DNA from 2 places in the Kitasatospora sp. NPDC001539 genome. Region 2 is predicted to be linked to the other one. Evidence: riboswitches for the same ligand, from Rfam matches in the RefSeq annotation. Region 2 holds a riboswitch; the other holds the start of a gene.

Region 1 (14,192 bases), on a different contig from region 2:
AGCCGGTGCGAGAAGTACAGCTCGGAGAAGGTGTTGAACGGCCCGCTGGCGTTGTCGTAGAGCGAGGCGATCAGCGGCCCGCAGGCGGCGGCGACCAGGCAGAGCGCCACCAGCACCCGGGTCTCGGTGTGCGAGGAGCCGTGGCTGTGCAGGTAGGGCCGGCCGCGGCTGAGCAGCGCGCCGACGCCCAGCCCGACCAGCGCGGCGGAGCACCGCTGGACGCTCTGCAGGTGGCCGACGTACAGCGTCATGACCAGCGGGACGAGCAGCACCAGCAGGTGCAGCCGGCGGCGCCACAGCACGGTGAGCCGGTAGCCGAGCACCCCGGCCAGGGCGAACAGTCCGACGCCGGGGCCGACCGACACCTGGTCGGCCACCGAGGCGGTCCACTGCTCCCCCGCCGCGGAGCCGAGCGCGACCAGCCCGGCGCCCAGCAGGGTGCCGACGACCTGGCCGCCCACCAGCACCCCGAGGGTGCGCAGCCGTCCGAGCCGCCGTTCGGCCGCGGGGCCGACCAGGAGCAGCAGCAGGCTGGTGAAGACGTACGCGCCGATCCCCGAGCACCACAGCAGGGAGGTCACCGGTGTCCACCAGCGGCCCTCGGCGAGGGTGGGCAGGCCGACGCCGGCGTGGCCGAGCAGCCGCCGGGACGGCCCGGCGGACAGGCTCCCGGTGGCCGCGCCGACCGCCCAGAGCGCGGCCAGCAGCGCCAGGCTCAGCGGCGCCGCGCGCAGCCGGTCGCCGAGTGCCCGGGCCGCCCGCCGCACCCGCTGCGGCCGCGGCCCGGCCGTCCGGGTGACCGGGGCGAGGTCGGCGTCCCGCCCGCGCTCGGCGGCCGGCGGCGGGGCCTGGACCACGGGGTCCGCGGGCGCCGCGGAAGCCGCCGGGGCCGCCAGGGTGCGGTTCACCGGATCAGTCCGCTCTGCCGGGCGAGCCAGGGCAGGTTCTGCTCGAAGGCCTGCCGGAACACCACCCAGCTGTGCCAGCCGGGGATGGTCTGGAAGCCGACCTTCATCCCGGCCGCCTGCGCCGCCGCGTACATCTTCTCCTGTCCCGGCCGGTACCATGGGTCGTCGGCGCCGACCACGAACATGCCGGCGGTGTCGGGGAACTGCCTGCGGGTCATCAGGTGCATCGGGTCGACGGCGGCGAAGGCGTTCTCGTCCCCGTCGAAGGCCTTGGCCACCGTCTCGCCGTGGCTGCCCAGGGTCGGCTCGTCCTGGCCGGAGATGTCCAGGAAGGCGCCGTACACGTCCGGGGCGTTGAGGGCCAGCTGGAGCGAGCAGGTCCCGCCGAGCGAGAGCCCGCCGATGGCGAGCGAGGTGCGGCCGGTGGCGGTCTGCAGGTTGCGGTGGATCCAGTCCGGGATGTCGACGGCCAGGTAGGTCTGCGACTTGGCGATCCGCGAGTCCATGCAGAGCGGGTTGGAGAACTGGCCGCCGGTCTCGTCGGCGACCACGACGATCGGGGCCAGGCCCTGGTGCTCGGCGGCGAAGGCGTCCAGGGTGTCCCGGATGGCTCCGGAGTTGACCCAGTCCTCCGGGGCGCCGGGCTGGCCGGGCAGCAGCACCACGACGGGCAGCAGCGGCCGGGGGTCGGCCTGGTAGGCGGGCGGCAGGTAGACGTATCCCGGCCGGGCGGAGAAGCCGGAGGCGGGCCCGGGGATGGTCACGGTGGAGAGGGTGCCCTTGGCGGGCAGGCCGGGCGGGGCGTGCCAGGTCTCGGAGAGGGGGCGGTCCGGCGCGCTCCGTACGACGGCGGCGGCCCGGCCCCTGGTCAGCTCGTCGGTCGGCGGGGCCAGCATCGACCGGGCGGTCGGGTACTGGTCGAAGCCCCGGTTGATCTGCGAGGCGGCCATCACCACGACCAGGGCGACGCCGCCGACCGCCAGCAGCCGGCGGCGGTTGGACAGCAGCGGCGCCCGGAAGCAGAGCAGGGATATGCCGAACAGCGCGACGGCTATCCAGCGCATCACGAAGTCCGGGGTGCCCTCCGGGAAGGGACGCCACCAGCTGTCGACGGCGACCTTCACCAGGGCGGTCAGGGCGCCGCCCGCCAGCAGGGCGCCGAGCATCCGCGGGGCGCGCCAGCGCTCGTGCCGGGAGAGGGCCAGCAGGGCGAACGCCCCCCAGCCCGCGGCGAGCACGGCGTAGGGGATCGGGCCGTGGGTGAGCGGCCAGTCGATCGGGTTCCAGCGGGAGGCGAGGGTGAGCGTGGTCATGCGGCTTTGCCCGGCGGGGTGGTGTCGGCCAGGAAGCCGTAGGCGACGACGTTGCCCTCGTAGCCGTGCTCCTCGCTGTAGGCGCCGCCGCAGGTGATCACCCGCAGTTGCGCGTCGGAGGCCTGGCGGTACACCCGGTCGTCCGGGAAGTCCTTTCGGTCGTGCACTTCGATGGCGTACAGCTGGTAGACGGCGGTGGCGCCGTCGGCCCGGGCGATCTCGACCCGGTCTCCGCGGTGGAGCGCCCCCAGGTGGTAGAAGACGGCCGGGCCGGTCCTGGTGTCGACGTGGCCCGCCAGGATGGCGGTTCCCCGCTGGCCCGGGGTTGCGCCGCCGCGGTACCACCCGGCGAGGTTGCGGTCGGCTTCGGGCGGGGTCTGGAGGTGTCCGGCGGCGTCCAGGCCGAGTCCGGTGACGGGGGCGTCCAGGCGGACGGCCGGGATGCGGATCCGGGTCGGGGCGGACGGGCCGAGCGGCGGGACGACGGAGACCGGCGCGAAGCCGGACAGCGCCTGCCCCGCTGCCGGGGCGGGCGGCAGCACCGGCGCGCCGCCGTCGTGCAGCAGCCAGGCGCCGAACACCAGCGCGGTGCCGGCCGCCAGGGTGCCCGGCCAGGGGCTCCTGCTGTGCTGGACGCCCACGGGCGCTCCCCTCTGCCGACCGGAATCCCGCTTCCTGGGAGTTTCCTGGGAACTCATTCAATCGGATCGGACCCTAAGGCACGTCCGCACCAGGGTCGTATTCGCACCCGCCGATCGGCAGGGTCGCGAGGCCCGTCCGTGCGCCCGGTGCGGGCCCGGGCACCGTGCGTGACGGGGGCCTTCCGCGTACGGGCTCCGCGGAACCACTCGTTCGAACAGCTCGACGATGTGGCCCACCCGTTCGGTTGCGTCAATCGGGCGATCGATTCCGACCGTTCGATGCGCCTCTCCGACCGATTCCGCCCACATGCCATGCTGACCCGACCAGCAAGCCCAGCCGAGTGGGTTCTATCGCTCCTCCAGCCCGACCGGACTTCCGCACGCCGTACGCCTGCCGAACGCCTCATGAACGGAGTGACCATGGACGCTCTCACCCGCCGCAGCCTGTTGGCCGCCGGAGCGGCCACCGCCGCCACCCTCGCGGCCGGCTGCGGCAGCGACCGGTCGGGCGGCGGCGGGGAGCACGTGACGGGCGGCGCCCCGACCGGCCCGACCGGCGACGCGCCGAGCGCCGTCCCGGCCCCGGCGCCGCAGAAGCCGCAGGTCGTCCTGATCGGCGACGGCTCGACCTCCGACACCGGCGCCCAGCCGCACCAGCCCGTCCCCGACCGGCTCCAGCCCGGCCAGCGCCCGCCGCAGTTCGTGGTCTTCTCCTGGGACGGCGCCGGCGAGCTCGACAACGGCCTGTTCGGCCGCTTCCGCCGGCTGGCCCGCGAGCACAACGCCTCGATGACCTTCTTCCTCAGCGGGCTCTACCTGCTGCCGGAGTCCAAGAAGGACCTGTACCGCCCGCCGCAGCACAAGGTCGGCGCCTCCGAGATCGGCTACCTGAGCGACCAGCACATCCACGACACCCTGGAGAACGTGCACGCCGCCTGGCTGGAGGGCCACGAGATCGGCACCCACTTCAACGGCCACTTCTGCGGCGCCACCGGCGTCGGCAAGTGGTCCCCGGAGGAGTGGGACAGCGAGATCCAGCAGGCCATGGACTTCGTGATGAACTGGCGCACCAACACCGGCTTCACCGACCTGCCGGCGCTGCCCTTCGACTACCGCAAGGAGCTGATCGGCAGCCGCACCCCCTGTCTGGAGGGCCAGCGCAACCTGCTGCCCACCGCGGTCAAGCGCGGCTGGCGCTACGACAGCAGCGGCAACGGCACCCAGGTGTGGCCGCAGAAGATCCAGGGCGGCGCGCTGTGGGACCTCCCCCTGCAGTCCATCCCCTTCCCCGGGCACACCTTCCAGGTGCTGTCGATGGACTACAACATCATGTTCAACCAGTGCGGCCCCAACACCAAGGCCGACCCGGCGCTCTACCCCGGCTTCCAGGCCCAGGCCCGGGACGCCTACCTGATGGGCTTCGACCGCACCTACCACAGCAACCGGGCGCCGTACATCATCGGCAACCACTTCGAGGAGTGGAACGGCGGCATCTACATGAACGCCGTCGAGGACGTGCTCAAGGCCATCGCGGACAAGCCCGAGGTGCGGCTGGTCTCCTTCCGCCAGCTGGTGGACTGGCTCGACGCCCAGGACCCCGCGGTGCTGCGCAAGCTGCAGAGCCTCGCCCCCGGGCAGGCGCCGACCGGCGGCTGGGAGAACTTCCTCGGCACCCCGGCGGCGCCCCCGGCCCCCGCGCCCTCTCCCACCGCCACCGCCACCGCCACCGCCGTCGGCTGACCGTCAGGACCGGGTGCGGACCCGGCCGGAGAGCAGCGCCCCCAGCAGCGCCACCCCGGCCATCACCAGCAGGATCACCGCGAAGGCGGCGGGCGAGCCGGCAGCGTCGGCACCGTCCTGGGCGGCGGCGAGCGAACCGCCGCCCAGCGCCGCGAACAGCACCCCGGCCAGGCCCGTCAGCAGCACGTTGCCCAGCGCATCGCTCATCTGCAGGGCCGCCGAGTTGGCCCCGGCGTCCTGCGGAGCGGACAGCTTCATCATCAGCACGCTGATGGTCGCGACCGCCAGGCCCATCCCGACCCCGCCGACGGCCCAGGCCACCGACGCCACCCAGGCCGGCACCGCCGGGACCAGCACCAGGGCGGCACCGGCGATCGCCACCCCGGTCAGCACCAGGCCGCCCTTGATCATCGCCTCGCGGTGGCGCTCGGCCCCCGGCCGCCCCTGCAGCCAGGAGCCCAGCGCCCAGGTGAGCCCGCCGCTGGTCAGGGTCAGCCCGGACAGCGTCGGCGAGAGGTCGCGCTGGGTGGCCATCATCAGCGGCACGAAGGCCTCGGCCCCGAGGAACGCCCCGGCCGCCAGCCCGCGCAGCAGGATGACCGTCGGCAGCCCGCGCCCGGCCCGCAGGGTCCGCGGCGGCAGCAGGCCCAGGACGGCCGGAACCAGCAGCGCCGCGCCGGCGATCCCGGGGACCAGCCCGACCAGGTCCCGCCGCTGGCCCGCGTACTGCAGCAGGCCCGCGCCGACCGCGGCCATCGCGGCCAGCAGGGTGCGGCGACGGTCGAAGTCCGCTCCCCTGAGCACCGGGTGCTCCCGCTCGGAACGGGCCAGCGCGGGGCCCATCACGGCCAGCGGCAGCAGGAGCAGCACCGGCACCGCCAGGAACACCCAGCGCCACCCCAGGTGCTGGGTGACGGCCCCGGAGACCAGCGGCCCGATGATCGAGGGCAGCACCCAGGCGGAGGAGAACGCGGCGAACACCGCCGGCCGCAGCCGCTCCGGGTAGGCCCGGCCGACCACCACGTACAGCGCGACGATCACCAGTCCGCCGCCCAGGCCCTGGATCGCCCGCCCGGCCACGAACACCCACATGCCGGGTGCCGTCCCGGCCACCACCAGGCCGGCGCCGAACACCGCGATGCCGGTGAACAGCGGCCGCATCGGCCCGCGCCGGTCGCACCACTGCCCGGAGACGACCAGCGCGAACAGCGTGGTAGTGAAGTAGCCGGAGAAGGCGAAGGCGTACAGCCCCAGGCCGTCCAGCTGGCGGGCCGCGGTCGGCATCGCGGTGTTGACGGCCGTCGCCTCGAAGGCGATCACCAGGACCACCGAGACGATCCCCAGCGTCAGCGCGCGGTAGCGGCCGCTGAGGACCCCGCCACCGGAGTCGGTTCCGTCGGGTATCGAGGTGGGGTCGACCGAGGTGGAGGAGGCAGTGGTCATGACTGACATCGTAAGAGCCGTCCGCCCGGATAGCCCCTGACCGGAGTCGGTGATCGCCTCCGTCCGCGGGCCTAGGACCGGCGGGCGGCCTCGCGCGGCGGCCTCAGTGCAGGACCTTGAGCCCCACCACGCCGGCGACGATCAGCACCAGGCAGCCGATCCGGGCCATGGTCACCGCGTCCCCGAGGACGGCCATGCCGTACAGGGCGGTGCCGACCGCACCGATGCCGACCCACACCGCGTACCCGGTGCCGATCGGAATGGTGCGCATCGCGTACGCCAGACCGCCCATGCTGAGCAGCAGGGCGACGCCGAACACCAGGGTGGGAACGGGGCGGGAGAACCCCTTGGACGAATCCAGGGCCACCGCCCAGACGGTCTCCAGGAGACCCGAGACGATCAGAACGAGCCAAGCCATGACGGCCGTACCTCCGCAGTCCACAGCGGCCGGATTGCCGCTGAACTGCGTCGTCTTGTCGTCACCGGGTACGACGCGCTCGTCCGGAGTGGCGGGAAAAGCAGCCACCGCTTCCGACGGTAGCACACATTGCCATACAGAATTTACAAAGCGTCATTGACCCCATTCGGACACTGCGCCATCCTGAATTCACTGGCCGTGTGCCCGAGTGGCTGAGGGGACCGTCTGCAAAGCGGTGCACGCGGGTTCGATTCCCGCCACGGCCTCGAAGAAAAGGGAATTGCCGGTCGACTCGGAAGTCGACCGGCAATTCCCTTTTCCCGCTTTCCGGTCAGGCCGTGACCGCGTCCTCCGGCCGGATCGGCAGCCGGCCGACCGGCAGGCCGGTGGCGGCCCGGACGGCGGCGGCCACCGCCGCCGGGGCGACCACCGCGGGCACCGCGCTGACCGCCTTGGCGCCGAAGGTGGCGACCACGTCCCGCTCCTCCAGCAGCGCGGCGATCCGCACCTCCGGGGTGTCCAGGGAGGTCGGCAGCCGGTAGCCGGTCAGCGAGGGGTTGCACAGCACGCCGCCGGAGGTCCGGAGGTCCTCCATCAGCGCCAGGCCCACGCCCTGGGCCACGCCGGCCTCGATCCGGTCCTCGATCTGGCGGGGGTTCAGCGCCCGGCCGACGTCCTGGGCCACGGTCATCTCGACCACCCGGACGGCGCCCAGCTCGATGTCCACGTCCACCACCGCGCGCATCGCGCAGAAGGAGATGGAGACGAAGGCGTCGCCCTGCCCGGACTCGTCCAGCGGCTCGGTCGGGTGCGGCCGGCACTGCGCGGTGGCCCAGAGCTCCTTGCCCTCCAGCGCCTCGGCGACCGGCATGCCGAGCACCCCGTCGTACGAGGTGATCTTGCCGTCGGCGATCTGCAGCAGTTCCGCGGACATCCCGAAGTTGGCCGCGATCGGCTGCAGCAGCTGGTGACGGACCATCAGGGCGGCCCGCTCGACCGCGCCGCCGGAGACCCAGGTGTGCCGGCCCCGGGCCGAGGGCCCGGCGATCGACTGGTCGCTGTCGGCCGGGGCGATGTAGACCTCGCTGACGCCCAGCACCGTCTGCACGATCTGCCGGGCCAGCGTGGCGAAGCCCTGCCCGGCGTCGACCGCCGCGCAGATCACCGTGGCGTGGTCGCCGCTGACCCGCACGGTGGCGGTGGAGACCTCGTCCTCGCCCTCGGCGCCCAGCATGTGCACCATGCCGACGGCGTAGCCGATGCCCCGGCGCACCGCGGACGGGTCCCCGGCGCCGCCGGGCCCGCCGGGCAGCAGCCACTCGGCGTCCGGGTCGTCCACCGGCAGGGCCGGCAGCGGCTCGGCCGCCACCGCGTCCAGCAGCGCCTTCACCGGCGCCGGGCAGGTGACGGCCTGTCCGGTGGGCAGCGGGTCGCCGGTGGACATCGCGTTGCGGCGGCGGATCTCCACCGGGTCCACGCCTACCCGGGCGGCCAGTTGGTCCAGCTGCGACTCGTACGCGAAGCAGGCCTGCAACGCGCCCTCGCCGCGCATCCGCCCGGCCGGCGGGTTGTTGGTGCGCACCGCCCAGGCGTCCACGAACACGTTCGGGCAGACGTACGGGCCGACCGAGAAGGCCGTCGCGGCGGCCAGCGCCTCGGCGGAGACGTCCGCGTAGGCGCCGCCGTCCAGCAGGATCTGCGCCTCGACCTTCACCAGGGTGCCGTCGGCGTCGGCGTGGTGGCGGTAGCGCAGGAGCGCGGGGTGGCGCGAGGTGTGGGTGTGGAAGGACTCCTCGCGGGTCAGCGTCATCTTCACCGGGCGGCCGGTGCGCAGCGCCAGGAGGGCCAGGGTGACCTGGAAGGAGAGGTCCTCGCGGTCGGTGGTGGCGCCGGGCACGCCGGTGACCACCAGCCGGACGCGGTCCGGCTCCAGGCCCAGGCAGGCGGCGGTGCGGTCGCGGTCGCCGTGCGGGTCGGTGGAGGACAGGTGCAGTTCGACCCCGCCGTCCGGGCGCGGCACGGCCAGCCCGGCCTCGGCGCCGAGCGGGGCCGGGTCCTGCCGGCCGACCTGGTAGAGGCCCTCGACGACGATCTCGCCGACCGCCTCCGGGTCCCCGGTGCGCAGCGGCAGGTGGCGGAACAGGTTGCCGTCCGGGTGCAGCGGCGGCGCGGTGAAGGCCTGCTCGGGGTCGGTCACCGCCTCCAGGAGCTCGTAGTCGACGGCGATCAGACCGACCGCCAGCCGGGCGGTGTCCGGGTGGTCGGCGGCCACCGCGGCGATCGGCTCGCCGTGGTGGCGCACCACGCCGGAGGCCAGCACCGGCCGGTCGGCGACGATCGGGCCGGCCGGAGCGCCGTCCGGGGCGCCGTCCGGGCCGGGCGGCAGGTCGGCGGCGGTGACCACCGCGTGCACGCCGGGCAGGGCCAGTGCGGCCGAGGTGTCGATGCCGCGGATCCGGGCGTGCGGGTGCGGGGAGCGCAGCACCGCGCCCCACAGCAGGCCCTCGGCCCACAGGTCGGCGGCGTAGGGGTAGATGCCGAGCGCCTTGGGCAGCGCGTCGGTGCGCAGCGGTGAGCTGCCCAGGCCGAAGGGCTCCGGTGCGCCGCCCTCGCCGCCGTCCTGCTGGAGTGCTGCGCCGATGTCGGTAGGCGACGTCATGATGCGTGGTCGTCCTCGGGGAGGCGGGTGCCGTGGGCGGGGGTGGCGGTGTACGGGATGCCGGCCGGGGCACCGCCCTCGGCCGGAGCACCGTGCGGGTCGGCGTACGGGGTGCCGTGCGCGGGCGTGCCGTCGTAGCCGGTACCGGGCAGCGGGGTGCCGTGCGCGGGGGTTCCGTCGTAGCCGGTACCGGGCAGCGGGGTGCCGTGCGCGGGCGTGCCCTCGTAACCGGTACCGGGCAGCGGGGTGCCGTGCGCGGGGGTTCCGTCGTAACCGGTACCAGGCAACGGAGTGCCGTGCGCGGGGGTGGGCTCGTAGACCGGGGCGTCGTAGCCGGTGTCGTAGCCGCTGTCGTAGCCGTTCGGCGGCTGGTGGCCGTCCGGGTAGCCGGCCGGCACGTAGCCGCCGTGCGCGGGGGTGGCCTGGTAGGGCTGCTCGGGGTAGCCCTGCGGGTAGTAGACCTGGTCGCCGGTGGCCTGGGCGGGGATGCCGGGGTGCATCGCGGCCGGCGGGGCGGTGTCGTACACGCCGGTGTCGTAGCCGCCGTCGGCGTATCCGGGGTCGGTGTACCCGGGGTCGGTGTACCCGGGGTCGGCCGGGGCGGGCGGGGGGGCCGGCTCGGCGGCCGGCTGGGGGACGTGCTCGATCCAGGCGTCGGCGTCGGTGTGGACCGGCGGCTCGGCGGCCGGCTCGGGCTCCGCGGCGGCGGGCCGGTCGGCCGGCACCTCGACGGGGGCCTCGGCGGCCGACTGCTCGGCCGCGGCGGCTTCCTCCGCCTCCTCGGCCTCCAGGGCCCGGGCGTCGGCGACGCTCTGGACGGCGGCCAGGACGCCCCGGTAGCCGGTGCAGCGGCAGAGGTTGCCGCACAGCGCCTGCCGGGCCTCGACCTCGGTGGGCCGGTGGTTGCGCTGGAGCAGGTCGTGCACGGCCATCGCCATGCCGGGCGTGCAGTAGCCGCACTGGACGGCCCCGGAGGCGGCCAGGGCCTGCTGGACGTCGCTCGCGCCGCCGTCGGCCGACAGGCCCTCGACGGTGTTGATCTCGCTGTCCGCGGCCAGCGCGGCGGGCACCAGGCAGCCGGCCACCAGCTGGCCGTCCACCTGCACCGAGCAGGCGCCGCACTCGCCCTGCTCGCAGCCGTCCTTGGCGCCGGCCAGGCCGAGCCGCTCGCGCAGCACGTAGAGCAGGCTCTCGCCGATCCAGGCGTCGGTGACGGGCCGTTCGAAACCGTTGACCCGCAGCGTGTAGGAGGCGCACGGGCGCAGCTCACGGGTGACCTGCGGAGCGAGGCCGAGCGGGTCGGCGTCGAGGGTCTCGATGGGGTCTGTCGTCACTTCAGCGCCCTTCCCAGTGCCCGTCGGGCCAGCACCGATACGGTACGCCGCAGCCGAACGGCGGCCGCGGTCGGCCCCTCGGTCACGGCCTCCCAGGCGCCCTCGGCGCCGTAGTTGTCGGGGACGCAGGCGGCGGCCACGTACTCGCCGAAGGCGGCGGTGGCGGCCGGGTCGATCTCCCGGCTGCCGTCCCAGTCGATGCAGCCGGCCACCCAGGCCTCGGCCTCCAGCGGGCGCAGCGGCACCGGGGCGACGGCTCCGACGGCGCAGCGCACGGCGCGCCGGGCCGGGTCGAGGACGAGGGCGACGGAGGCGGTGGCGCGGTCCGGGCCGCTGCGGCCGGTGGCCTTGAGGAAGACCTGCGGCGCGTGCAGCAGCGGTACCCGCACCCAGGTGAGCAGTTCGCCGGGGCGCACCGGGTCCAGGCCGGTGAGCAGGTGACTGACCGGCACCTCGCGGCTGCCGCCGGCCCGGGCGAGGGTGACGACGGCCTCCAGGGCGGCGAGCACCGGGAGGGTGTCGCCGGCCGGGGCGGCGGTGACGATGTTGCCGCCGAGGGTGCCGACGTTGCGGACCTGCGGGGGGCCGGCGGTGCGGGCGGCGTCGGCGAGCGCGGGGATGAGCGCGGCGAAGTCGGGGCGGTCCATCCGGGCGTGGGTGAGTCCGGCGCCGAGGACGGCGGTGCCGCCGTCCTCGTAGCGCCAGCCGCGCAGTTCGGTGATCCGGCCGAGGCCGACCAGGGCGGCGGGGCGCAGCCGGCCGGCGTTGACGGCTTCCATGAGGTCGGTGGCTCCGGCCACCGGTACCGCGGCCGGGGCGGCGGCCAGCGCGTCGACGGCCTCGTCGAGCGAGGCCGGCAGCATGATCGTCCGGTTCACCTGGGTCCCACCGTGCTCCACTTGCTCATCGATCGCCTGCCGCCCGCGGCTGCGGCCATGCTGTCCGCGTCAGCAGCCCGGTCTGGCCCGTAGGGTACGGGCGATCGGGCCGGGTTGGGCAACTCTGGCACACAATGCTCGATGATCATTCCGGGACCGGTGAACGGGGCTGCCCGATTGGGACCGAAACCGGGCGGTATCTGCCACGGCCCGGGCAGGGCCTGGGCAGATGTTCATCTGTTCTTGACGTCGGGCGACCGCCCGGAAGTTCCCGCGACCCGCTCCGACCGCCGCCGGCACAGGCGCGGCGGGCCCGGTCAGCGCACCGGCGGTGGCCCGTCGATCGGTCGGCCGGCCACCCCGGGCCGCCGCTGCCAGGGCAGCGGGCCGTCGGCCGGGCGGTACTCGACGCCGAGCGCGTCCAGCACCCGCAGGTGCCCGGCCAACCGCTGCTCGAAGCCCGCGAAGTCCCGTTCGGACGGCTCGGCGGGCAGGTCGGACCAGGCGACCTCGGCGAAGGCGGCCAGCCGGGGGAAGGCCCGGTAGTCGAGGTCACGGGCGCTGTCCGCGAACTCGCTCCACAGGTTCGCCTGGGTGCCGATGACGTGCCGGGCCGCGGCCTCGTCCAGCTGCGGCGGGACGGGCTCGAAGCGGTAGACGTCTTCCAGGGTGCGCACGAAGCCGACCGGGATCGGCTCGTCCGGCCCGTCGGCCTGCCGGTGGTCGAGGTAGACGTGCTGCTCCGGGCACATCACCACGTCGTGGCCGGCCCGCGCGGCGGTGATCCCCCCGCCGAAGCCCCGCCAGGAGGACACCGCCGCGCGGGGAGCCAGTCCGCCCTCCAGGATCTCGTCCCAGCCGATCAGCCGGCGGCCGCGCTCGGCCAGCCAGCGGTCGAAGTGCCGGATCAGGTGGCTCTGCAGTTCGTCCTCGTTGGCCAGGCCCAGTTCGCGGATCCTGGCCTGCGCGGCGGCGCTCTCCTTCCACTGCTCCTTGGGGCACTCGTCGCCGCCGAGGTGGACGAACTCGGAGGGGAAGATTTCCAGGACCTCCTCCAGCACGCCCTCGAAGAAGCGCAGGGTCTCCTCGGAGGCGTTGAGGACGTTGTGGCTCACCCCCCAGTCGGTCCACACCCCGAGCGCGGCGGTGTCCACCACGTCGGTGTTGCCCAGCTCGGGGTAGGCCGCGACGGCGGCCTGGGTGTGCCCGGGCAGGTCGATCTCCGGGACGACGGTGATCCCGCGCGCGGCCGCGTAGGCGACGATCTCGCGCAGGTCGTCCTGGGTGTAGTAGCCGCCGTGCGGGCGGTCGTCGCGGCGCTGACCGGTCCGGTAGCCGACCATCGAGCGCTCCCGCCAGGCGCCGCGTCCGGTCAGCCTCGGGTAGCGCTTGATCTCCACCCGCCAGCCCTGGTCGTCGGTCAGGTGCAGGTGCAGCACGTTGAGCTTGTGCACGGCCAGCAGGTCGACGAAGCGCAGCAGGTCGGCCTTGGGCAGGAAGTGCCGGGCGACGTCCAGCAGCACACCGCGCCAGCCGAAGCGGGGGGCGTCCTCGATGTCGACGCTGGGCAGCACCCAGCCCTCGCGGCGCAGCGGGGCGCGCCGGTGGGCGTCCGGCCCCAGCAGCCGCCGCAGGGTCTGGCCGCCCCACAGCGCACCGGCCGGGCCGCCCGCGGCAAGCAGGACGTGGCCGGGACGCACCGTGAGCCGGTACGCCTCGGCGGCCAGCGCGTCGTCCCGGACCAGCTCGATGCCCGTGCCCGGCCGGCCGGGGCCGAGCGGCAGCCCGGTGGCGGCGCAGAGCGTCCCGCGCAGCCAGCGCTCGGCGTCGGCCAGCTCCGGCGGCGCGGTCAGCGTGGTGGCGGCGTCCAGCGGGAAGTCCTCGCCGGGGCGGCGGGCGGCACTCGACGGTGCGGGGATGAGGTCCATCCCGACATCCTGCCCATCTGCGCAGCGATTGGCATAGACCATTGCGGAAACACGGCGCTATGGAAAACGGCGTTCCGCCCGCGGCCGACGACTACTTGTCGTCGCCGTCGCCGCCCTGCGGCTTGCCGATGCCGTCGTAGATCTCCTTGCACATCGGGCAGACCGGGTACTTCTTCGGGTCGCGCCCGGGCACCCACACCTTGCCGCAGAGCGCGACCACCGGGGATCCGGAGAGCGCGCTCTCCATGATCTTGTCCTTCTGGACGTAGTGCGCGAAGCGCTCGTGGTCGCCGTCCCCGTGGGACACCTGCGGGACGGGCTCGACCAGGGTGCCGGTGCCGAGGCCGCGCTCGGGCTCAAGAGTGCTCATAGGAGACAAGTCTATGGGCGCCCGCGGAAACCCGGCCAGTGTCGCGCGGGCGACCGGTCCGACCGGCGCGGCACCGGGCGGGCGTCAGTTCAGCGTCGGGTCGTCCGGGTAGGTCGCCAGCAGCGCCAGCGGCCCGCGCTGGCGCCGCAGCACCGAGCGCCACAGCCGCTCCGGCTCGGGGCTGGAGACGTCGCCCGGCTCGCAGTCCACCAGGTACCAGGCGCCGGTCTCCAGCTCGGCCTCCAGCTGGCCCGGGGACCAGCCGGCGTACCCGGCGAAGATCCGCAGGCTGCCCAGTTCACCGGCCAGCACCTCGGGCGGCGCCTCCAGGTCCACCAGGCCGATCGCGCCGTGCACCCGCCGCCAGCCCAGCGGCTCCCCGCCGCCCGGCTCCCCCGGTGCGACGGCCAGGCCCAGCGCCGAGTCCAGCGCCACCGGGCCGCCCTGGAAGACCACCGCGGGCTGCCCGACGAGTCTGCTCCAGCCGTCGAGCACGCTGCCCACCTCGACCGGCGTGGGCCGGTTGAGGACCACGCCGAGCGCCCCCTCGACGTCGTGGT
Region 2 (14,192 bases):
GTGGACGGCGGCCGGATGACGTCCAACGGGGGCCGGCCGGCCGCCACCCCGCGGCCTGCGGCATCCCAAGTGGCCCGGATCGGCGAGGCGTTCACAGCCGGCGCTCCAGTGCCTCCCGTACCCGCCGCCCCGTCGGGCTGAGCCGGGACGGCGGCAGCGGCGGAGCCGGTGTGTTGCCGCGGCCGGGGCCGCGCCGCCGTGGGAGGGCGGTCAGTCCGCCGGGCAGGCGGCCGATGGCGGCGGCCAGGGCGCCGACGGCCACGGCCGAGACGCCTGCGACCGTGCCCGCGTCGAGGCCGATCAGCAGGGCGGCCGCCAGGACCGCGCCGAGCGCGCTGTCGGCCCCGGCGACCACCACCGCGGCGAACCAGAGCAGCCCGCGCACCGGGTCGAAGGACGCGGCGTCGAAGGCGCGCCCCGCCATGCCCATCAGGCCGCCGCCGAGGGCCGCGAGGGCCGCACCCGCCGTGAAGGCGAGGAGTTTGAGGCCCGGGACGTCCACGCCCGCCGCGACCGCCCCGGCCTCGTGGTCGCGCATGGCCGTCAGCGCGCGGCCCGTCCGGCCGCGGTGCAGACCGCGGACGGCGAGCAGCCCGAGGCCCAGCAGCAGCAGTTCGGCGAGGTAGAAGGCGCGGTCGCCGGTGAGGAAGGAGGGGCGGTCGAGGACGAGACCGGTGGTCGCGTACGGCTGTTCGAAGACGAAGCGGCTCATCGCCGTGCCGACGGCGAAGGTCACCAGGGCGAGCGCGAGCCCGCGGCGGCGGATCGCGGGCCAACCGGTGAGCAGGCCGAGCGGGGCGGTGGCGAGGACGGCGAGCAGCAGCGCGGGGACGGCGGGCAGCGGCGGCAGGCCGGGGATGCGACCGGACATCAGCAGCGCGGTGCCGAGGGAGCCGAGGCCCGCGTAGCCGGCCTGGCCGAGTGAGATCTGGCCGCCGTACCCGGTGACCACCACGACGGACAGCAGCACCAGGGCGAGCGCGGGCACGGCCAGTGCACTGCGCAGGTCGTTGCCCCGGAAGCCGAACGGCAGCAGGAGCAGGACCAGGCAGACCGCCCCCGCGAGCCGCCCGCCGCCCCCACGGCCGGTGCCGCTCCCGCTGCCACGGCCGCTCCCGCCGCCACGGCCGGTGCCGCCCCCGCCGCCGCCCGGGCCGGTCCCGGGGTGACGGGCCGCCAGCGGCGCGGCCGCGCCCGGCTCGCCGGTGATCCTCGGACCGGCCAGCAGCGCGGCGACCAGGAGCGCGACCACGAACAGGTTGGACTGCACCGCCTCGACCAGGGGCAGCAGTTGCCCGGAGGGGCGCAGCCGGGTGAGCTCGGCCTGCGCGATGCCCAGCCCGAGCCCGACGGCGACGGCGACCGGCAGGCTGCGCAGCCGGGCGGCGACCGCGACGGCCATGGTCTCCATCACCAGCAGCGGCAGCCCGTACGGGTCGAGCAGCAGGTACGGCGCGAGCGCGACGCCGACCAGCCCGGCGGTGAAGGTGCCGAAGGCCCAGCCGGCGGCGGAGACCCGGTCGGCGTCGACCCCGGTGAGGGCGGCCAGCCGACGGTCGTCGACGACCGCGCGCAGCCGCAGGCCGAAGCGCGTCCACCGGGTGGTGGCGGCGACGGCGAGGCCGAGCACGAGGATGGCGGCGAGCTGGGCGACGGTGTCGGGCCGCAGCGGGTGCCCGCCGGGGAGCCGGATCGGGGCGCCGCCGAACGGGGAGGGCGCTCCGGCCAGCGGCGCGGAGCCCCACAGCAGCACGGCCACGCCGATGAGCAGGACGAACACGCCGAGCCCGGCGACCATGGTCTCCGCCGGGCCGGCGCCGCGCCGCTGGAGCGGGCGGTGGACCAGGACGTCCAGCAGCACGCCGAGCGCGGGGGCGACCACCAGCAGGCAGCAGGCGACGGCGGGCCAGATCGGCCAGTGGCGGACCACCACGAGGTCGCGCAGCAGGTAGGCGACGGCCATGGCCTGGGCGCCCTGGGCGATGTTGAGCACCCCGGTGGCGCGGTGGCAGACGACCAGTCCGATGCCGCTGAGCGCGGCGGCACTGCCGACGGTGAGCCCGGCGAGGGCGAGGTCGACGGTGAGGCCGAGCGAGTCGGGGGCGGCGGCGAGGAGCGTGTCCATCGGTCAGCCGCCCGGTGGTGCGGGTTCGCCCGGAGGGGTGGCGGGGGAGTCGGGCGAGCAGAGCGGACAGGGTGTCAGGCGCCGCTCGCGGACGGCGGTCGCGTCCACGGCCCCGGCCCGCGGTTTGCCGATGACCAGCGGGCAGTCCGGCCGGTGGTAGCGGGTGCCCTCCGGGACGGCCAGCCAGCCCCGCCCGTCGGCCGGGCCGCCGGGTGGCGGGGTGGCCTCGGGCTCCACCAGCAGGTCGTACAGCCGTTCCACCCGGCGGTCGGTCAGGTCCGCACGGTCGCCGCGGTCCCCGCGCGGCGGCGGCTGCCGCAGCGCCACGAGCAGCACGCCCGCCACGATCAGCGCCGCGCCGGGGACGGTGGAGGAGGCCAGATAGGGGACCTGCTGTTCGACGAACCGCTCCCCGGAGACCCCGTACCAGCCGAGCACGCACAGCACCGCGCCGACCGCGACGAGCAGCCAGCCGGCCCACTCGCGCCCGCCGCGGAGGCTCCGCAGCAGCCGGGCACCGCGCCGGACGGGGGAAACCCTCGGGTCGGTACGGGTGATTTCTCCGTCGGATTGCGATTCGTCCATGGATCCGCCTTCATGGTGTCACTTGAGACGTTTCCAGGATCGGCCTGGAACAGCATCCGGGACAGCGAGGGCGGGCCCACCGCGCGACCGGCCCGGGCGGCGAAGCCGAGAGGGATCACCATGCACGTGACGCGAAGCGGCACCCCCGAGGGCGGCGGCCCCCTCCGGCGGACGGCGGGCGGGCTGCTCGCCGTACTGCTGGTGTGCTCGGCCGCCGCGTGCAGCAGCGGCTCGTCCGGCTCCTCGGCCCCCTCCTCGGCGAGCGCGAGCGCGAGCGCGACCGGCGGTGCCGGCGCCGGCACCAGTGCGAGTGCGAGCGCCGGCGCGACCGGGAGCGGAAGCGCCGGAGCCGGGGCCACCGGGACCGCCCCCGCCGATCCGGCCGCCGCGAAGGCGGAGATCACCACCAACTGGGAGCGGTTCTTCGACCCCGCCACCCCGATCGCCGACAAGGCGAAGCTGCTCCAGGGCGGTGACGCGCTGCTCCCCGTGCTCCAGGGCTTCTCGCAGGATCCGCGGGTCGGCCAGGTGAAGGCCAAGGTCAACGACGTCGCCTTCACGGACGCCGCCGACGCGACCGTCACCTACGCGCTCTTCCTCCAGGGCAACGAGGTCGAGCCGAGCGCGACCGGCCAGTCCGTCCTGGAGAACGGCACCTGGAAGGTCTCCCGCGCCACCCTGTGCGGTCTGCTCACCCAGGCCGGCGGAGCCAGCGGCACACCCGTCCCCGGATGCAGCTGACCGCGCCGCCGACCGTCCCGCCGCGACGCCGGGCCGCCGACGCGATCCCGCGCCGGCGGCCCGCCCGCGTTCCGCTGCGGGCCTCGGCAGCGGCCCTGTCGGCCCTGCTGGCCCTGGCGCCGGCCCTCACCGGGTGCGGCACCCGGCTGCCGGAGGCCGACTTCACCGCCCGCGCCCGACCGTCGGGCGGCACCGGCGGCGGCACGGCCGGTTCGGGCACCAACCCGGCGTCCGACACCGGCGTCACCGCCACCGAGATCCGGATCGGCATCGTCACCTCGCTCACCAGCCCGGTCGGCAGCGAGGTGTTCAGCGGCCCCCGCTACGGCGCCCAGGCCTTCTTCCAGGCCCTCAACGACCACGGCGGCCTGCACGGGCGCACCGTCAAGCTGGTGACCTGCGACGACGGCGGCAGCGGCGTCGGCAACCAGGACTGCGTGCACCGGCTGATCGACCAGGCGCACGTCTTCGCCTTCGTCAGCGGCAGCGTGCTGGACTACGCGGGCGCGCCGTACGTGAGCGGCAGGGCCGTCCCCGACATCGGCGGCCAGCCGATCGGCACCGCGTACGACCGCTGGCCGCACCTGTACGGGATCTACGGCAGTGCCGCCCCGCGCGACGGCCGAGCGGTCGGCTGGAACGGGACGCTGTACCAGAGCACCGAGGTGTTCCGTTTCTTCAAGCAGCGCCTGGGCGCGAGCAGCGCCGCCGTGGTCGCCTACAACCAGTCCGACTCCGCCCGCTACGCCGGACAGCTGAAGGCCGGGCTGGAGGCGGAGGGCTACCGGGTGCTGCTCCAGACGGTCGACTTCGCGCTGCCGAACTTCCAGGCGGTGGCCGCGGCGGTGCGGGCCGACGGCTCGCAGCTGCTGTTCGACGCGATGGACACCCGGGGCAACGCGGCGCTCTGCCGGGCGCTGGACGAGGCGGGGGTCACCGTCGCCGCGAAGGTGACCAACGTGCAGAACTGGTCCGAGTCGGTGCGCACCGACTACGCCTCCTCGCCGAACTGCCGCAACGCGCTCTGGGCGACCTCCTCCAGCCTCGACTACGAGGACGAGCAGTACCCGGCGGTGCGGGACTTCCGCACCGCGATGGCCCGCTACTACCCGGACCGGGCCGCCCGGCTGTCCGCCTGGGAACTGGAGGGGTGGGCCGGCGCCCAGTGGCTCACCGACGCGCTGGACTCCTGCGGCGCGGCCCCGACCCGGGGGTGCGTCGAGGCCTTCATGAACCGCGCCGAGCCCTACGACGCGCACGGGCTGATCCTGCCCGCCTCCTTCGTCCCCCGGCCCCCGCCCACCGGCCCGACCAGGGCCTGCCTCAACGCGGCCCGCTGGCAGGACTCCGCGCAGGGCGGGCGGGGCGGCTGGGTCACCCAGGTGCCCGCCATGACCGAGAACTGCTTCGACGTGCCGCAGCTGCCGTACAAGCCCTGAGCCCCCTCCCGGCGTCCCCGCGGCGCTCCCGAGGGGCCTGCGCTACGGCAGCCGCTCGACCACGACCATCGCCGCGTCGTCGTCCAGCCGCCCGCCGACGTGGGCGAGCAGGTCGCGGCGCAGCCGGTTCAGCAGGGCGGCGGGGCGCTCGGCCTGCCAGGCGGCCACCCGCTCCGTGAGCGGGTAGAAGCGGCGCTGGGCGTCCCGGGCCTCGATCACGCCGTCCGTGTAGATCAACAGCCGGTCGCCGGGGCGCAGGGGGAAGGTCTCCACCTCGTACTCCACCGGCGCCAGCTCGCCGAGGCCGAGCGGGGGCGCCGGGTGGCGGGCGGCGACGGCGGTGATGCCCTCGGGGCGCAGCAGCAGCGGGGGCGGGTGGCCGCAGTCGATCAGGCGGACCGGCGAGCCGTCGTCGGGGATGTCCAGCAGCACCGCGGTGATGAAGGACTCGCCGCCCTCGTCGGGCGCCTCCTGCTGCCCCTGGCGCAGCGACGGGCGGGCCAGCCGGGCCTGCCGGGACTGCTCGGCCAACTGGGCGAGGTCCCAGCAGACGCTGCCGTCCAGGTAGGCGGCGAGGTCCGGCAGGTCCGCGTGCAGGTGGGCGGCGGCGCGGAAGGCACCGAGCAGCAGGGCCGCGTCGCCGAGCGAGGACAGGCCCTTGCCGCGCACGTCGCCGACCAGCAGCCGGGTGCCGGTGGCCGTGCGGGCGGCCGCGTAGAGGTCGCCGCCGACCTGCGCCTCGGCTTCGGCGGCGAGGTAGACGGAGGCCAGGTGCAGCGGCCCGAGCCGCTCCGGCAGCGGACGCAGCAGGACCCGCTGGGCGGCCTCGGAGACCGACCGGACCCGGGCCAGCTCGCGTTCGTGCCGGTCGCGCAGCACCCGCAGTCCGACGATCAGGACCGAGACGACGATCTGCGCCCCGAGCTGGCTCTCGATGTTGATGCTGGTCAGGCCGTCCCGGACGGCGCCGATGACGGTGAGCGCGGCGAGCGCGAGCAGGGCGACCCCGGCGGTGGCACGGGGGCCGGCGATGGAGGCCGTCAGGGCGGGGGCGACGATCAGCAGCGGGCCCAGGTGGACCTGGGCGGGGGAGAGGATGTCGACGACGGTGATCACGACGATCAGCGCGAGCGGCAGCGCCGTCAGCGCGCGGCGGTCAGGTCGCCAGGAGCGGCGGCGGGCGCGAGGACGCGGCTCTTCGGGACGCTGCCGGAGGGGCACCCCTCCTCTGTACACCGTGGGGCCGGTGGGGCGCACCCCGGGCGATGGTGCCCGGGGCGGCGCCCTCGGCGGGCACGCTCGGACCGTGCCGGCGCGGGCCGGGTGGCGACGCGCGGCCGTGACCGGCCCCCGGCCTACTCCTCCGCGCCGTAGCGGGCCAGATAGGCGGCGAAGCGGGCGACGTCCTCGTCGGACCAGTCGGTGAAGCGGGTGGTGAAGGCCGCGCGCCGCTGCTCGTTGGCATCGCGCAGGAGGGTCAGGCCGGCCTCGGTGGCGCGCAGGATCTGGCCCCGCTGGTCGTCCGGGTCGGCCTCCCGGCGCAGCAGGCCGAGCTTCTCCAGGGCGGTGACCTGGCGGCTCACGGTGGACTTGTCGAGCATGAAGTGCGCGGCCACGTCCGCGGCCCGGCAGCCGCCGCGCTCGGTGATCAGGTCGAGGATGCTGTAGGTGACCAGGGAGAGGTCGGGGTGCAGCTGGGAGGCCTTGTGCCGGGCACGGCGGGCGAAGGCGGTCAGCTCGCGCTGAATGGTGTCGATGGACGACTCGCGGCCGGGCACGGCGTTCCTACCTCCTCGAAATTTGTTGCACTATACAACAGATTCGCCCGGCGTCGCGCGCGGCTCGCCGACCGGGCCCGGGGTGGTTCCGCCGGCGGCCCCGCCGGTGCCGCCGCCGGCCGTCCGGCTCGCCGATCCGCCGGCCGGTCCGTCCGCCGGTCCGTCCGCCGTCCCGCCCGCAGTCATGTCCGCCGTCCCGCCCGCCGTCCGCCCCGGTCCGGCCTGCCAGGCGCGGGCGGCCGCGATCCGGCGGGTCGCACTCGGGTGAGTGGCGAACAGTAGCTCAAGCACCCGGGGCGGGTCGACATCGGAGACGTTCGCCAGCGCAAGTCTGCGCTGCATCGCAATGAACTGTTCGGGATCACCGGTCAGTTCGAGTGCATGCCGGTCCGCCCTCGCCTCGATCCGGCGGCTCACCGCGCACTGCGCCGGGCCGGACAGGGCACCCGCCAGCGCGGCGAGCGCGGCCAGCAGCGGCAGCGCCCGCGGATCGCCCGCGTCATCGACCCCGGCGGCGTCCAGCAGCGGGCGCCAGGTGCTCAGCAAGCCCAGTACGGCCACCACGACGGCCGCGCCGACCGCGCCCAGCGCCGTCCCGAGCGGCACGTCGCGGTGCCTGACGTGGCCCAGCTCGTGCGCCACCACCAGCTCCACCTCGCGGGGCTCGGCGGTCGACAGCAGGGTGTCGTACACGACGATCCGGCGGGTCGCGCCCAGCCCGGAGACGTACGCGTTCAGCGCGGTGGTCCGCCGGGAGGCGTCCGCGACCAGGACGTCCCGCACCCGCACGCCGTCCCGCTCGGCCAGCTCGAGCAGCGCGGTGCGCAGTTCGCCCGGCGGCATCGGGGCGAAACGGTTGAACACCGGCTCGATCAGCAGCGGGTGGAGGAAGGAGAGGGCGGCGGTCAGCACGGCCGCCGCGCCGGCGGCCGGGAGCCACCAGTGCTGCGGCGACCAGCCGGTGAGGGCGAACAGGCCGAGGGCGAGCGGGAGGACCAGGAGCAGGCCGAGCGCCAGCCCGCGCAGCACGTCCACCACCCAGCCGGCCCAGCCCTGGGTCACCAGGCCGTAGCGCGCCCGGACGGAGCGCACCCTGGCGCCGAAGGGCAGCTGGAGCGCCTGGCCGAGCAGCAGCAACGCCGCTGCACCGGAGAGGACGACGGCGGTGCGGGAGCCGCCGAACCAGCGGCCGGTGGCGGTCACCAGGGCGGCGCCGGCCGGGCTCAGGCCGAGCACCAGGGTCAGCGCCAGGCCGGCCACCCGGCCGCCGAGCAGCCACGGCAGCTGGGCGCGGCGCAGCGCCCGGCCGCGGGCGCGCTGGGCCGGGGTGAAGTCGGGGTCGGGCGGCGCGTCGGTCGACGGGGTGGTCATGGGTGGGGTGCGCTCCTCCGCTGCGGCGCGCCCGGTTCGGGGCGTCGCGGTTCAGCATGGCGTACCCGGCCGGGTCGCGCTCGGTCCGGGTGTTCCGCCGTGGGACACGGCGGGCCGGCGGGCGCGGCGGTCCGCCGGGTGGCGCGGGGTGGGTGGGTCGGCCGGGTGCGGCGGTCGGGTGCGGCGCGGGGCAGGTGCGATTCCGGGCGTGAACGGCGGCGGGTCGGGCGGGGCTGTCCCCCGCGGTGGCCGTCGCGCTCACTCCTCGGCCGGATCGGTGGCATCGTGCACGCCGGCGCGCAGCAGCTGGTGGCCGAGGTCGACCAGGGCGCGGCCGACCGCGAACTCGTCGCCGACCCGGGGGTCCGGGTCGTCGCGGGGGTTGCGGCGGGCCAGCGCGTCGCTGCGCAGCACGGTGCCGTCGGCGTCGAGCACGGCGTGCACCCGGGTGGTGTCGGCGTCCTCGACCACGTGCAGGCTGAGCTGCCAGTCCTTGGTGCGCACGGTGTCCGGGGCGGCGTCCGGGGCGATGCCGTGCACGGCGTCCGGGGCGGTGCCGCGGGTGGCGTCCGGAGGCCGCGCCTCCGCGGTCGCCGTCCGGTACTGCGGTGGGAAGTCGGCCATTCGGAACCACCTCCGGCGTGGGCCTCTGCCTCCCCTCCATGGTCCAACGCCGCCCCTCGGCCCGCCGGGTCGCCAGGGGTGCGGTGGCCGGTGCGGCGGGGGCCGGCCGGGAGAGCCGTCCGCCGGCGCCCGGGACCGAGCCGCCGCTGCGCGTTTGTGTTCGAAAGATTGCGGGGGCGAGCTGAAGCGGTGCCGATTCGGTGGCGTAGGCTGACCGCTCTTGCACCATCCTCCGGGGGGAACCACTCATGCGCCGTGCCGCGGCCGCCGTCGCGCTGTTCGTCGGGCTGACCGCCGTCGCCGCCTGCGGACCGGACGACCCGCCGCCCGCCCCGGCCTCCCCCGCGGGCGCCGCGACGGCCGGGCCCTCCGGCTCCGCCGGCCCGTCCTCCGGCCCGGCCCCGGCCCCCACCAAGGGCGGCGCGCCCCGGCCCGACGGCAGCATCACCGTCGCCTTCGCCGGGGACGTCCACTTCGAGGGCCGCACCGAGGCCCGGCTGTCGGTGCAGCCGCCCGAGCCCGCGCTCGGCCCGATCTCCCGCACCCTCGCCGACGCCGACCTGTCCGTCCTCAACCTGGAGACCGCGATCACCGGCCGCGGTGCGCCGGAGCCGAAGACGTACACCTTCCGCACCTCGCCCAAGGCGCTGTCCGTGCTCAAGGACTCCGGGGTGGACGTCGTCTCGATGGCCAACAACCACGCCGTCGACTTCGGCGCCGACGGCCTCACCGACACCCTCGCCGCCAAGAGCTCCTCGCCGATCCCGGTGATCGGCGTCGGACGCAACGCCACCGAGGCGTACGCGCCGTACACCGCCACCGTGCGCGGGGTGAAGGTCGCGGTGGTCGCCGCCAGCCAGGTCGAGGACATCACCAACCAGAAGTGGCGGGCCGGCGCCAACAAGCCGGGCATCGCCTCGGCGCTGGACGTCCCCGCCCTGGTCAAGGCGGTGGAGTCGGCGAAGCGCCAGGCCCCGGTCGTGCTCGTCTACCTGCACTGGGGCGAGGAGGGCAAGGCCTGCCCGACCGGCGCCCAGACCGCCGTCGCCAAGAAGCTCGCCACCGCCGGCGCCACCGCCGTGGTCGGCACCCACGCCCACACCATGGTCGGCTCGGGCATGCTCGGCGACACCTACGTCGGGTACGGCTTCGGCAACTTCCTCTGGTACGGGACGTCCAACTACCCCAACTCCAACGAGACCGGCGTCACCACCCTCACCCTGACCGCCGACGGCAAGGTCACCGGCGAGGCCTTCACCCCGGCCACCATCGACGACAAGGGCATCCCCGAGCCGGTCACCGGCGCCGCCGCCGAAGCCGCCCTCAAGCGCCGCGACGGCCTCCGCGGCTGCGCCGGACTCACCCCGCCCCCGGCCGCGCACTGACGGCCGCTCGCCCGGCCCGGGTGACGGGCGCGTCCGGGCCCGGGCCCGCTCAGTCGGTGGGCCAGAGGATCAGGTCGTCCAGTGCGTGGCGACGCGGCCCCTCGCCCAGTTCGGCGAGTGCGGCGCGGATGCGGTGCAGGTGGTCGACGGTGAGCTGGAGCGGGGGCTCGTCCGGCTGGTAGGTGGTGCGGACCGGGTAGTCGACGCCCGGGGTGCGGGTCATCTCGATGTGGCAGCCGAGCACGTACGTGACGGGGCGGCTCCCGGCGAACTCGACGAGCCGCTCGACGGTGCGCCCGAAGGCGGGCCAGTCGTCGATGTAGAGCCGGCCCGGGTAGACGGTGTCGCCGGTGAGCAGGAAGCCCGTCCACGGGTCGTAGTAGGTGACCGCCGCCTCGTGGTGGCCGGGGGTGGCCAGGCACTCCAGCACCCGCCCGCCGCCGAGGTCGACCCGGGCCACGGCCTCCGGGGCCCGGCCGAAGCCGAAGTACGCCCAGGCCGTGGGCCGGTCGCCGCCGACCACGGTGGTCGCCGGCCGGTCGGCGAACTGGCCGTCCCCGGCGATGTGGTCGCCGTGCGGGTGGGTGTGGAGCACCAGCAGGGGGTAGTCCTCCCGGGGGTTCCGGGCGAGCCACCTCGCCACCAGGCCGTCGACGGTCGCGCGCAGCGGGAAGTACTCGGGCTCGGCCGTGGCGCCCGTGTCGATCAGCACCGCCCGTTCCGCCCCGAACAGCAGGAACAGGAACGGCGCTTCGTAGTGGACCGCCTTGTTCTGCCGCAGGATGACGGTGTGCTCGTCGTACTCGTGGACCTGGATGTCCGGATCCGTGTTGTGCTTCGCTGACGGCGAGCCGTGGATCCACCGCACGTCCAGCGGGCGGGCGATCGGCGTGCGGGCGGCCATGACGTCTCCTCGGTGCGTCGTCTTCGCGGGCCGGGTACGGCGCACATCTCGTCCGGGGCGGACGCCGACGCGCCGCCGCCGCGACGCTAGCACCACCCGGCCGCGCTCCGGCCGCCGGTGCCGCCGCCCGCCGCTGCTGCCCGACCGGGGCGGTGCCGCCCGGTGCCGCCCGGAACCGAAGTAATTGCAGAGTCAGATAATCCGCGCCAACTGGGATACTGTCGAACGGAAGACGCAACGGGGCGTACGGGTGAACGCGAAGGGAAGGCGAGCCATGGGGATCCGCGACGACGCCGCCGAGGTCCGGGCCAGTGGCTGGCGCACGCTCGCCGCACTGCACGGGCTGATCGACACCGCGCTGGAGAAGGCGCTCCAGGCGGGGCACCAGCTCTCCGTGGTCGAGTACACCGTGCTGGAGGCCCTCTCCCGGCAGGACGGGTGGCACATGCGGATGCAGCAGCTGGCCCGCGCGGCGGCGCTGAGCAGCAGCGCGACCACCCGGCTGGTGACCCGGCTGGAGGACCGGGGGCTGCTCAGCCGCTACCTCTGCGCGGACGACCGCCGGGGCATCTACACCGAGTTGACGGCGGCGGGCCGCGCGCTGCTGGAGGCCGCCCGACCGGTGCACGACGCCACCCTGGAGGCGACCTTGGCCCAGGCCGCGGAGGTGCCCGAACTGTCCACCCTGGTCGACGCGTTGACCGAGCTCACGCCGACGAAGGCGTGACCGCGGCGGCCCGACCGCGACGGCCCGCCCTCACCGGTGTCCGGCGGGCCGCCCTCACCGCCGTCCGGCGGCCAGCGCCTCCCGGTGCACCCGGTCGAGCAGGGCGAGCAGCAGTTCCTTGCTGGACGCCCGCTCCCGGACGTCGCACAGCACCACCGGCACCTCCGGCCCGAGGTCGAGGGCGCGCCGGACGTCCTCCGGGCTGGCCTCGCGCCGTCCGTGGAAGCAGTTGACGCCGATCGCGAACGGGATGCCCCGCTGCTCGAAGAAGTCCACGGCGGCGAAGCTGGTCTCGAGCCGCCGGGTGTCCGCGAGGACGATCGCCCCGAGGGCGCCGAGCGCGAGGTCGTCCCACATGAACCAGAACCGGAACTGCCCCGGCGTGCCGAAGAGGTAGAGCACCAGGTCCTCGCGGAGGGTGATCCGTCCGAAGTCCATCGCCACCGTGGTGGTGGACTTGTCCTGGATGCCGTCGAGGCTGTCGATCCCGACGCTGGCGCGGGTCATCCGCTCCTCGGTCTGCAGCGGTTCGATCTCGCTGACCGAGCCCACCATCGTGGTCTTCCCGACACCGAAACCGCCGGCGACGAGGATCTTGACCGCGCCCGGCACCAGGCTCTTGATCGTCAATTCGGGTCTCCTGGAGGGGAACTGGGAGTCGCATGCGGGGCCGGTCCGCCGCTCAGAGCCGGCGGACGCCCTCGATCACGGCCTGGATCAGCGAGATGTCCGGCGCCTCGGCCAGCTGGACCGGGGCCCGGGTGAGGATCAGCCGGGCCTCCGCGAGGTCGTCCAGCAGCACCTTGACCACGCTCACCGGCAGGTCCAGGGTGGCCGCGATCTCGGCCACGGCCAGCGGGCGTTCGCGGCACAGGTCGATGATCGCGGCCGGTTCGGGGGCCAGCCGGCTGGTGTCGGTGCGCGGGTCGGCGGTGACCACCAGGGTGATCAGCGCGAAGCCCGTACGGACCGGGCCGGTGCGCCCGTTGGTGATGGCGTAGGGACGGACCAGGTGGCCGGCGTCCTTGTCGTAGAACCAGCCCTCGTCGGCGTCGGCGGTGGTCACGCACCGCCACCCGCGCCGACCTGGCCCGCGTCGCTGCGCGGCGCCGCGGTCAGGTACTGCCCGACCTGCTTCACCAGCATGTTGATCTCGTAGGCCATCAGTCCGGCGTCCACCTGCTCGCTGGTGAGGACGGCGAGCCGGGCGCCCTGCCCGGCGGTGGTGACGAACAGGAACAGCTGGTCCATCTCGACCACGGTCTGCCGGACCCGGCCGCCGTTGAAGCGGTGCCCGGCGCCGCGGGCGAGGCTCTGCAGGCCGGAGGCGACGGCGGACAGGTGCTCGGCGTCGGCCCGGTCGAGTCCCTGGTCCATGCCGACCAGCAGGCCGTCCTCGGAGAGGACGATGGCGTGCCGGGTCTCGGGGACCCGCGCCACCAGCTGGTCCAGCAGCCAGTTGAGGTCGCGCTGGGTCTCGGTGTGCTGCGTCATCACTGCTGTTCCTTGGCTTCCTGGGCGGCGGGCGCTTGCGCGGGGGCGGTCCCGGGGGCGGTCCCGCGGGCGTCCTGAGTGGCGGAACGTTCCGCCAGGTCGGGGGGCACGGCTGGTGCGCCCGGGTCGGCACCGGCTTCGCGGGCGCTCCGGGTGCCGCGCTGGATGGCGGCCATGGTGGCGCGCGAGCGCGCCGGGGAGGGGTCACCGTCGGCGCCGTCGTGGCGGGAACCGTCGGGTGCGGTGTGCGTCCCGTACGGCCGGGCCGGCGAGGCCTGCGGCGACGACGGTGCCGGCGGCACCGGCGGCAGCATCGCGCCGGGCGCGTGGGCTTCGCGGAGCTGCTCGGCGAGGCTGGCGTTGCGGACCCGCTGCGGCAGGACGCGCGGGGTGCGCAGTTCACCGTCCGGGCCCTGCGCCACCTGCTCCTCCCGGGGGCGTGCGTGGCTGGGCACCGAGCGGTCGGCGGGCACCCCGTCGAAGACGGCCGCCGGGTCCGCGAGCAGCCCGTCCGCCCGGTGCGGAGCGGGGGCGGAGGCGGTGCCGGAGCCGGGCCCGGTGGCAGGGCCGGAAGCGTCCCCGGTGCCCCCGCCGGAAGCCGGGAGCGGAGCGGTGCCGGGCTCCGCCGGGCCGGGCTCCGACGGATCGTCCGGAAGGTCGTACGGCCGGGGCAGCACGGGCCGGGGCACCACCACGGCGCCGGGCAGCCCGGGGATCTCGGCGCCCACCGGCAGCCCGCCGCCGGCGGGGGCGGTGTCGCCGTCCCCGTCCGGCCGTCCGAGCAGCTCGCCGGCGACCGCACCACCGCCCGCGGTCCCGGGACCGCCCGGTCCGACGGGTCCGGCCGGTCCGACCGGTGCGAGGGGTCCGGCCGGTGCGGGGGGTGTGTCCACCTCGGGCGCGGAAGGGCCGCTGGGCCCGCCGTCCGCCGCGGGCCGCTGCTCCGGCACCGGCGTACGGGTGACCCGCGCGCCGGAGGGCAGCCCGGGCACCGCGGCCGGCTGCTCGGCCTGCTCCAG

The links. Region 2 has a riboswitch for guanidine ahead of ABT247_RS07725 (MBL fold metallo-hydrolase). Riboswitches for the same ligand answer to the same signal wherever they lie in the genome.
Region 1: linked by a shared signal. The riboswitch ahead of ABT247_RS22525 (DMT family transporter) and the one ahead of ABT247_RS07725 (MBL fold metallo-hydrolase) in region 2 are both predicted to bind guanidine.

Annotation. Positions count from the first base shown of each region.
Region 1 covers NZ_JBEPAK010000155.1:1,793-15,984, reverse strand. The annotation lists partial or broken gene ABT247_RS22550 (rhomboid family intramembrane serine protease) at 1-908, opposite strand, end outside; gene ABT247_RS22545 (alpha/beta hydrolase) at 905-2,221, opposite strand; gene ABT247_RS22540 (class F sortase) at 2,218-2,862, opposite strand; gene ABT247_RS22535 (polysaccharide deacetylase family protein) at 3,283-4,602, shown strand; gene ABT247_RS22530 (MFS transporter) at 4,606-6,045, opposite strand; gene ABT247_RS22525 (DMT family transporter) at 6,149-6,463, opposite strand; guanidine-III (ykkC-III) riboswitch at 6,508-6,574, opposite strand; tRNA gene ABT247_RS22520 (tRNA-Cys) at 6,658-6,729, shown strand; gene ABT247_RS22515 (xanthine dehydrogenase family protein molybdopterin-binding subunit) at 6,795-9,122, opposite strand; partial or broken gene ABT247_RS22510 ((2Fe-2S)-binding protein) at 9,872-10,381, opposite strand; gene ABT247_RS22505 (FAD binding domain-containing protein) at 10,453-11,319, opposite strand; gene ABT247_RS22500 (beta-N-acetylhexosaminidase) at 11,652-13,262, opposite strand; gene ABT247_RS22495 (DUF3039 domain-containing protein) at 13,354-13,632, opposite strand; gene ABT247_RS22490 (YqgE/AlgH family protein) at 13,717-14,192, opposite strand, start outside.
Region 2 covers NZ_JBEPAK010000028.1:8,642-22,833, reverse strand. The annotation lists gene ABT247_RS07770 (ABC transporter permease subunit) at 92-2,125, opposite strand; gene ABT247_RS07765 (hypothetical protein) at 2,129-2,710, opposite strand; gene ABT247_RS07760 (MTB12 C-terminal domain-containing protein) at 2,831-3,451, shown strand; gene ABT247_RS07755 (ABC transporter substrate-binding protein) at 3,442-4,890, shown strand; gene ABT247_RS07750 (PP2C family protein-serine/threonine phosphatase) at 4,933-6,111, opposite strand; gene ABT247_RS07745 (MarR family winged helix-turn-helix transcriptional regulator) at 6,246-6,668, opposite strand; gene ABT247_RS07740 (M48 family metalloprotease) at 6,699-8,039, opposite strand; gene ABT247_RS07735 (dsRBD fold-containing protein) at 8,298-8,663, opposite strand; gene ABT247_RS07730 (CapA family protein) at 8,912-10,048, shown strand; gene ABT247_RS07725 (MBL fold metallo-hydrolase) at 10,098-10,952, opposite strand; guanidine-III (ykkC-III) riboswitch at 10,964-11,031, opposite strand; gene ABT247_RS07720 (MarR family winged helix-turn-helix transcriptional regulator) at 11,227-11,679, shown strand; gene ABT247_RS07715 (GTP-binding protein) at 11,734-12,309, opposite strand; gene ABT247_RS07710 (DUF742 domain-containing protein) at 12,362-12,745, opposite strand; gene ABT247_RS07705 (roadblock/LC7 domain-containing protein) at 12,742-13,173, opposite strand; gene ABT247_RS07700 (ATP-binding protein) at 13,173-14,192, opposite strand, start outside.